DNA from 2 places in the Paeniglutamicibacter psychrophenolicus genome. Region 2 is predicted to be linked to the other one. Evidence: riboswitches for the same ligand, from Rfam matches in the RefSeq annotation. Region 2 holds a riboswitch; the other holds the start of a gene.

Region 1 (4,206 bases), 830 kb from region 2:
GGCCGCCGGACATCCTCGCGCATTCGAAACAGCAGTGAGGCTCACCGCCGCCGGAGGCACCACCGTCACGGTGGGTTTGCCCGCACCCGGCGCACTATCATCGATCGAACCCCTTGGGCTCACAGCCGAAGCACGAACTATCGTTGGTTCGTATCTCGGATCTGCGGTTCCAAGCCGGGATATACCGCGCTACGAGCAAATGTGGCGGGAGGGCAAATTGCCTGTCGAGAAGCTTACGTCTTCAGTGATCACACTGGATAAGATTAACGAAGCTATGGATGCATTGGCCCAAGGAAAAGCCGTGCGCCAGATCATCTCGTTTGAACAGCCGTAATGTCTAATAGGAATTCGACGCCCAACGATTGGTACAAGCTCCAAGAGCAAAGGAAGTACTACCGGTGATGGAAACTATGGCTCTGGCCAATGAGTCCCCAGAAGAAGCGGGCTTGGGGCTTCGCGAACGGTCTCGTCTGGAGCGCCTTCGGAGAATCCGTGCAGCGGCCGAGGAGCTCTTCAACGAGCGGGGCTATGAACAAACCACGACGAAGGAAGTAGCCGAACGTGCCGGGGTGGGGGAAGCAACTCTATTCCGATACGTGACCACCAAACATGAACTGTTGCTATTGACCATCGGTGAAAACATGAATCAGGCGATCGACTCGATTGAAGCAGCCGATCTGCACACTGCGCCGAGTTCCCGAACCGCAGCGGATTACATAGCGCGTGTGTATGCCGTATTCGAGGAGCGCGCAAAGTTCTTTGGTGCCGACCCCGAAAACGTGACTAGTTACCTTCACTACGGGTTTCGGGCAGGCAGCCAACTCGGAGCGCAAAGCGTCGCGCAAGGCGATCGAATTATCAATCTGGTTTCGTCCATCTTGGATTCCGCTGCTGATTCGGGGTTCTTCAGTCCAGATGTGGAATCACGCGTGGTGGCCCAAAACTGCAATGGAACCTATATCCATGAAGTCTTAAGATCGCCTGTACGCCAGTTTTCAGCAGACGACTTTTGGGAACGGCTTCAAAAACGACTGAGTGTTCAAATTGAGCCGCTTTTCACGCCCTAGGTTTCCCCGTGCGGCAGCACCACGCGTTCACCGAGCCGGGGGCTGTCCGGGTTCATGAGCGAGTGCTTGCGTCCTAGGTGAGCTAGCTGGCCAGGCCGACCACCAGCCAGATGACGAACTTCAGCCACGTCTCCCGGTGCAGCTGCAGCATCGGGAACTCTCCAGGCCGGCATGCCGAATGCGGGGACCACCGGCATGAAGGGCAGCCGGAAGATGATCACGGACAGGCAGACAACCACGAAGGCGGCGAGGGTGCCGATGTTGGTCAGGTCCGCGACGGCCCTGATCGGGAAGACTCGCGCCAGCAGCGCGGAGGCGATGCCGGCGATCCAGGTGACGCGCTGGGGTGTTCCGTGGCGGTCGGTCTTGAAGAACCAACCCGGGAGCAGCCCATCGCGGCACAACCGTTGCCGATCCCGGGCCGACTGTCTTCTTGCTCACGTTTAAGATGGCGTCCCGGGGGAGTGCCCGGCCAAAATCATCCAGTTGGAGCTGGAGCCGCTGGTGTAGCTCGACGATGTCGGCTTCTGCCCCGGGCACTAGTCACCGCGAAGAGGACCGGTAGGACCTCATGATGCGGGCGCAGGGATCGAAGGCGCGCTGGAGCTTCCGCTCGCAGCCAGTGCCCATGTGTTTGTCAGATCCATGGATTGATAACGAAATTGTAACTTTTACTTGTACCTCGTAGGGTTTTACCTCTGGTTGCATTTGCGCAACCCAGTCCCGATCCGGTTCGCACAACCCTACCGGCGGATCGCGGCTCAAGAATTCCCGGTAGGGGCGGAGGACCCATTCAACCGTTCCTGGTCTTGGACCATGGATCTCGGGGTGAAGTTGAGTCCGCCTTGGCGGGCTCGGCCGAGTTGATCTCATGACTCGAATCCGACAGCTAACTTCGCAGGCGACACATGAGAGGTAATCATTTGACCCTGCAGCAAAATTCCGGGCGCCGCCGCGCGCCCAACCCCATTGATGCTTCGCCTGCCAGCGGTTCCATGGAACAGATCGTGGACACCGCGCCGAACGGCGAAAGCACTTCCCGGCGCCCCGGCCGACGCGCATCAAGCGCGGTCCCGGATTCCGCCGAGACTCCTGAAACCCAGCAGTACGGTGGCCGCCGCTTTGTGGCTGGCCCGCGCTATGCCGCCTCCCCGGATGCGGCATCCATCGCCGCCACCGAAATCCCTCCCGCGCCTGGTGCCCGGCCGGTCTCGCTGGCGATGCCCGCCGAAGCGGACAAGCTGGACCACGTTCTGAAGTCCGCACCCCGGACCCGGCGCCCTCGACTCGGGTTTGCGCACAAGCTCGCCGCAGTCGCCGCCGTGGCCGGCCTGGCATTCGCTGCCGCCCCCGCGCCGGAAACGGACGAAGTTGTCGCTGATCCCCAGCGCGTCGCCCAGACCACTGTCGCAGATGTCAGTGCCCCGGCCAACGACAAGCTCACGGTAGATCGCGCCTCGGTGACCAGCAAGTACGTCAAGCCGGCACCCGTCACCACCGCCGCCGTGAAAGATGCCACCAAGACAGACAAGCCCGGATCGACCACGACCGCTGCCGGCGGAAACGTCACCAAGATCCCCGCCGTTGGAGCCCTGGCTCAGCCGGTTGACAGCATCCGGTTGACTTCGCGCTTCGGTTTCCGCAAGAACCCGACCGGAGCCGGGTACATGAACCACAACGGCCTGGACTACGCCGTTCCCATGGGAACGCCCGTCAAGGCCAGCGCCTCCGGCACCGTCGTGCAGGCCGAATGGGCCGGCCACTCCGGATACCGGGTGCAGATCGACCACGGCAACGGGCTGGAAACCAGCTACAACCACAACTCGGTCCTGAAGGTCTCCGTGGGACAAAAGGTCACGGTCGGCGAAGTTGTCGCGCTTTCCGGCAGCACGGGCAATTCGACCGGTCCCCACCTGCACCTCGAGGTCATTGTCAACGGCAAGTGGATCAACCCGGAGAGCCGCCTCTAACTACAACTGCCATCGTTCCGTGTTTGGAACGCGGTCTTTGCATGCGCCTATTTTCCGCGGCCCGGTACGTGTGGCCCCGGGAGAGCAGTCCTGCCGGGGCCATCCACACCTGTCATGGTCAGTCCTGCCGGGCACGCAGGAAGGGACCGGCCATTGCGGCCGATCCCTTCCTTCCCATCCGAACCGTTCACGCGGCGGCGACGCCCAGCAGGACGGACCTGCCGGGCGCCCGATCAGGCGACGCAGCCCCCAAGCGCTATCTGCCCGTCGACAGCCCGGATCTGGTTCTGGACCGTGCCGAGCTGATCCTGCAGGCCGATCACGGTTTTCTTCTGTGCTGCAATGGCGTCCTTGTTTGCGCCCTTCTTCGCCTGAAGTGTGCTCAGCTCCGCCTGGGCGTTCGTCACCTGGATGTCGAGCCTGGTCAGCTGTGCCTGCAGGTCCTTCAACTGGTTCTCGGTGGCGCTGATTTCGCCGTTGAGCCCGTTCAGCTGTGCCAACAGCGGAGCCACCCTCTTCTGGAGGTCGAGAATTTCGGCCTCCTTCGTTGCGATCTGGCTGTTGAGCCCGGTGAGGGTCGCCACCAGCTTGTCCATGTCGCCATTGAGGGCCGCGATCTCGCCTTGCTTCGCAGCCACCGCGGCATTGGCGTCGGGTACTGCCTTCTCAAGGTCCGGCAACTGTCCCTGCAGGTCCTGGAGCTCGGCGGCCTTCGTGTCGACGGCGGACTGCGCCGCAGTGTGGGCAGCAGTCGCGTCGGCCAGATCGCCGTTAAGCCTGTCGACGACAAGCTTTTGGGCGGCGATGGCCTCCTGGCTGGCAGCCAGGCCCTCGGTCAGCGTCGGCAGTGCCGCTTCGAGGTCCGCCAGGACCTGATCCTGCGCCGTGAAGGCAGCCGCGGCGTCGGCCGCGGCATCCTCAAGCGTGCGCAGCTCGCCCTGCAGCGACTCGAGCTCGCCCTGCTTGGTAGCGACGGCACCGTTGGCTGCGGTGATGGCCGCCTGGAGGTCGGGGATCTGGTCCTTGAGGGCGGCGATCTCGGCTTGCTTGGTCGAGACCGCGTCATTGGCGGCGGTCAGGGAGGCCTGGAGCGGCGCCGCCTGCTGCTGCAGGGCGCTGCTCTCCTGCTGCTTGGATTGGAGTTGGGAATTGAGGGTGTTGACCGCGTT
Region 2 (4,206 bases):
TGCAAGGGTGTTCCGACCGTTCCCGGGAGCACTGGCGAGGGCGTCGCGGGCCGTCCTTGCCGTCCCGGACGGGCCCTGCTGGCGGCATTAACCACAAAGGCCCCCGTCGATCCTTGCGGATCGCCCGGGGGCCTTGGAACGCTTGAGCTTAGCCCTTGAGGGTGTAGTACCCGTAGAGCGGGTTGCGGGTCACGTCGTGAAGGATCGTGTCGACGGTCGGGTTCTGTGCACCGATCATCTTGCCGCCACCGAGGTAGATGCCGACGTGGCCGCCACCGTTCTGGAACACCAGGTCGCCCGGCTTCGGGCTGGAGGTGCGAACGAACTGGCCCGAGCCACGGATGGCCGAGGTGCCGCGGGCGATGTTGATGCCGTGCTGTGCGTAGACGTACTTGACGAAGCCGGAGCAATCCCAGCCCGACGGGGTGCTGCCGCCCCATACGTAGGGAACGCCCACGTACTTGGCAGCGGTTGCCGCGATGCCAGAGAGGTTGGCGGTGTTGACCGAGTCGCTTTTGACCTTGGGTGCCGAGGCGGTGGAGTCTGTGGTGCCGCGGTTCGAGCGGGTTACCGGCGCAAAGGCGTCGGCATTGCTGGAACGCGTCGAGGAAGTGGTGGAGCGCGGGGTGACCTCGTTGGCCACGGCGATCACGACGGGAGCCGGAGCCGGCTTGGAGGTGAACGCTGCGCGCTCGATGTTCAGGTCCTTGGCACGTTCGGTCGAGACCGAGACGGCCTTGACGGCTACGCGCTCTGCGGAAAGGCCCTCAACGGGGACGGCGCTTGCTTCGCGGGATACGTTGCCCTGGGCTGCGGGAACGCCCAAGGTCAAAACGAGACCTGATGCGGCTGCAATGACTGCGGCCTGGCGGCCAACCGACCCAGCGTTCGAGGCTACGGCCTTCGAGATGGATTCTAGCGGGTTGGTCCGAACCGGGGTCGCGCGGTGGCGGCCCAATGCTTGACGTGTAGTCACGTAGTAATGCCTCTCCTGATGCCTGCGAGGTGAGCTGTCGGGTTCGAGTGGGAGTCACTCGGCAATCCGGCCGCCAGGCCGAACTACTTAACCCCAAGGCTTCCTGGTGTGGAAACCGAAAGTGGGTCCCCCGCCACTGCCAAACGAGTTTTTGAACGGACACCGTGGGCTGGCAGTGCTCGGCACTTCCCACGGCGGTGATCAGGGTTGGTCCCTGAGCACTTACTTAGAATATATGAAGCGAATCCAAAAGTCACGTTCCGGTCACGGAACGGTGACAATTGTCGTTATAACCAGCCTTCGGGGTTTACCCACTTGCCGTTGACGATGACCTCGAGGTGCAGGTGGGGGCCGGTTGAGTTGCCCGTGCTGCCACTGAGCGAGACAATTTCTCCACGCTTGACCTTTTGCCCCACGGTGACCTTCAAGGACGAGTTGTGGTTGTAGCTGGTGTGCAAGCCGTTCCCGTGGTCGATCTCCACGCGGAAGCCGGAGTGGCCCGCCCAGGCTGCCTGCACGACGGTGCCGGCGGCGGCGGCCTTGATCGGCGTACCCATGGGAACTGCGTAGTCCAGTCCGTTGTGGTTCATGTAGCCGGGGCCGGTCGGGTTCTTGCGGTGGCCGAAGCGCGAAGTCAGTCGAATGCTGTCCACCGGCTGGGCAAGTACACCGCTCGTGGCGATCTTGGTGACATCCCCGCCTGCGGCGGTCATGACCGTTGCCAGCTTGTCTTCCTTGGTGAATTCGCTGGTCAGCGAGGCACGCTCGATCTTGACCTCGTCACCGGTCGGTGCCTGGACATCAACCACGACCGACTGGGCGACGCGCTGGGCGTCGGCGACGGCGCTCTCGGGCTCCTGCCCGGGAGATGCGGCGGCGAAGGCCAGGCCGGAAACGGCGGCAACCGCGGCGATCTTGTGCGTGAACCCCAGGCGGGTGCGCTGCGGCCGGGGAGCGAACTTGATGACATTGTCGAGCTCGTCGGCTTCGGCCGGGGCGACCATCGGGGCCACGGGTGCGGCCAGGGCCACGGGGATCTCGGTGGCTGCAATGGCTGCCGCGTCCGGGGACGCGCCGTAGCGCAGGCCCGCATCGAAGCGGCGGCCGGTGTACTGCAGGGAACCAATGGCCTCGACGGCTTCCGGAACCACGCTCAGTGCGCGGCGGCCGGGACGTCGGGAAGTGTTTTCGCCGCTCAGGGCGGTGTCTACGATCTGCTCCAATGAGCCTTCAGCAGGCAAAGCATCAACGGGTCCGGTCGCACGGCGGCGGCCGGAAGTGTGCTGCTGAGTCAAATGGTCAACCTCTCATGTATCGCCTGCGAAGTTAGCTGTCGGATTCGAGTCATGAGATCAACTCGGCCGAGCCCACCTAGGCGGACTCAACTTCACCCCAAGATCCATGGCCAATGGCCGGGAACGGTTGAAATGGGTCCTCCGCCCCTACCGGGAATTCTTGCTCCTGGATCCGCCGGTAGGGTTATGCGAACCGGATCAGGACTGGATTGCCTAAGTGCAACCCAACGAGAAACCCTACCGGGGTTTATGCCAAAGTTACAATTCCGTTATCAATCCATGCGGCGGACAAACACATGGGCGCTGACTTCGGTCGGAAGCTCCAGCGCACCCTCGATGCCCTCGACCCGCACCACCACGTACTCCCCGGCCCTTTCGAGGGTGACTAGGGCACCTGGGCGGATGCCTCCCTCATCGAGCTGCACCAGCAGCTCGGGTTCCACCTGGATGGTTTCGGCCAGGCGCTCGATGCGGACCGGGCCCACGTTGCCGTCCAGCAGGGCCGAATCGAGATTTTGGACACTCACGGAGATCTCGGCCAATCCTGGCCCTCCCAGCGCCTCGAGCCCCGGGATCGGGTTGCCGTACGGGGAAGCCGCCGGGTGGCCCAGCAACTTGTACAGCCGCTGCTCCACGCGCTCGCTCATCACGTGCTCCCAGCGGCAGGCCTCCTCATGGACGTACTCCCACTCCAGGCCGATCACGTCGGCCAGCAGGCGTTCGGCCAGGCGGTGCTTGCGCATCACGCCGGTGGCGACTTCCGCACCATGCTCCGTCAGTTCGAGGTGACGGTCGGTGGTGACCACGACCAGCCCGTCGCGCTCCATGCGGGCCACCGTCTGCGAAACCGTGGGCCCCGAGTGCCCCAGGCGCTCGGCAATACGTGCGCGCAGGGCGATGATGCCCTCCTCCTGGAGTTCCAGGATGGTACGCAGGTACATTTCGGTGGTATCGATCAGGTCTGACACGTTTGCAGCTCCCGCATGGGTTGATTTTTACAAGAGATCACTACGCTTCCCACTCTACCTGCGTTCACATTTCCGACTCGCTATTACGCATTGGGCGTCCGAGTGCGGGATTATTGAACCACTGGGCATCCCCGAATCGCATCAGACAGCGGATGCGAGGGTGTCAAAGCGTAAAACCCCCCTTATGAGGAGCAACATGAGCACCGGCCTGACTATTCCCCAAGAACTCTTGCCCGTGGACGGCCGATTCGGTGCCGGACCTTCCAAGGTCCGCCCCGAACAGGTCCAGGCACTGCTCGAGGCAGGCACTCAGCTCTTGGGCACCTCGCACCGCCAGGCCCCCGTGAAGAACCTGGTCCGCGAGATCCAGGAGGGCCTCAAGGCCTTCTTCAACGCCCCGGCGGACTACGAAGTGGTCCTTGGCGTTGGCGGGTCCACCGCATTCTGGGACATCGCCGCATTCGGCCTGGTCCGCGACAAGGCCCAGCACCTGTCCTTCGGCGAGTTCGGCTCGAAGTTCGCCGCGGCGACCAACAAGGCACCGTTCCTGGAGCCGTCTTCGATCATCACCTCCGAGCCCGGCTCCCGCCCGGTTCCCGTGGCCGAGGTTGGCGTGGACGTATACGCTTGGCCACAAAACGAGACCTCCACGGGCGTTGCCGCCCCGGTGCACCGCGTTGAAGGCGCCGACGAGGGCGCCCTGGTCGTCATCGACGCGACCTCCGCCGCCGGCGGACTGGATGTGGATGTCTCGCAGGCCGATGTGTACTACTTTGCCCCGCAGAAGAACTTCGCCTCCGACGGCGGCCTGTGGATTGCGCTCTTCTCCCCGGCGGCAATTGCCCGCGCCGAGGAAATTGCCGCCTCCGGACGCTGGATCCCGGACTTCCTGAACCTGAAGACGGCGATCGACAACTCACGCCTGAACCAGACCTACAACACCCCGGCACTGTCCACCCTGGTATCG

The links. Region 2 has a riboswitch for cyclic di-AMP ahead of JOF46_RS21360 (M23 family metallopeptidase). Riboswitches for the same ligand answer to the same signal wherever they lie in the genome.
Region 1: linked by a shared signal. The riboswitch ahead of JOF46_RS17795 (M23 family metallopeptidase) and the one ahead of JOF46_RS21360 (M23 family metallopeptidase) in region 2 are both predicted to bind cyclic di-AMP.

The regions. Positions count from the first base shown of each region.
Region 1 covers NZ_JAGIOE010000001.1:3,923,762-3,927,967, reverse strand. Annotated here, with positions in the region: gene JOF46_RS17810 (alcohol dehydrogenase catalytic domain-containing protein) at 1-334, shown strand, start outside; gene JOF46_RS17805 (TetR/AcrR family transcriptional regulator) at 402-1,067, shown strand; partial or broken gene JOF46_RS17800 (amino acid permease) at 1,064-1,477, opposite strand; cyclic di-AMP (ydaO/yuaA leader) riboswitch at 1,816-1,987, shown strand; gene JOF46_RS17795 (M23 family metallopeptidase) at 2,075-3,037, shown strand; gene JOF46_RS17790 (coiled-coil domain-containing protein) at 3,271-4,206, opposite strand, start outside.
Region 2 covers NZ_JAGIOE010000001.1:4,755,073-4,759,278, forward strand. Annotated here, with positions in the region: gene JOF46_RS21355 (C40 family peptidase) at 149-826, opposite strand; cyclic di-AMP (ydaO/yuaA leader) riboswitch at 982-1,136, opposite strand; gene JOF46_RS21360 (M23 family metallopeptidase) at 1,264-2,199, opposite strand; cyclic di-AMP (ydaO/yuaA leader) riboswitch at 2,276-2,459, opposite strand; gene JOF46_RS21365 (iron-dependent transcriptional repressor DtxR) at 2,544-3,239, opposite strand; gene serC (phosphoserine transaminase) at 3,436-4,206, shown strand, end outside.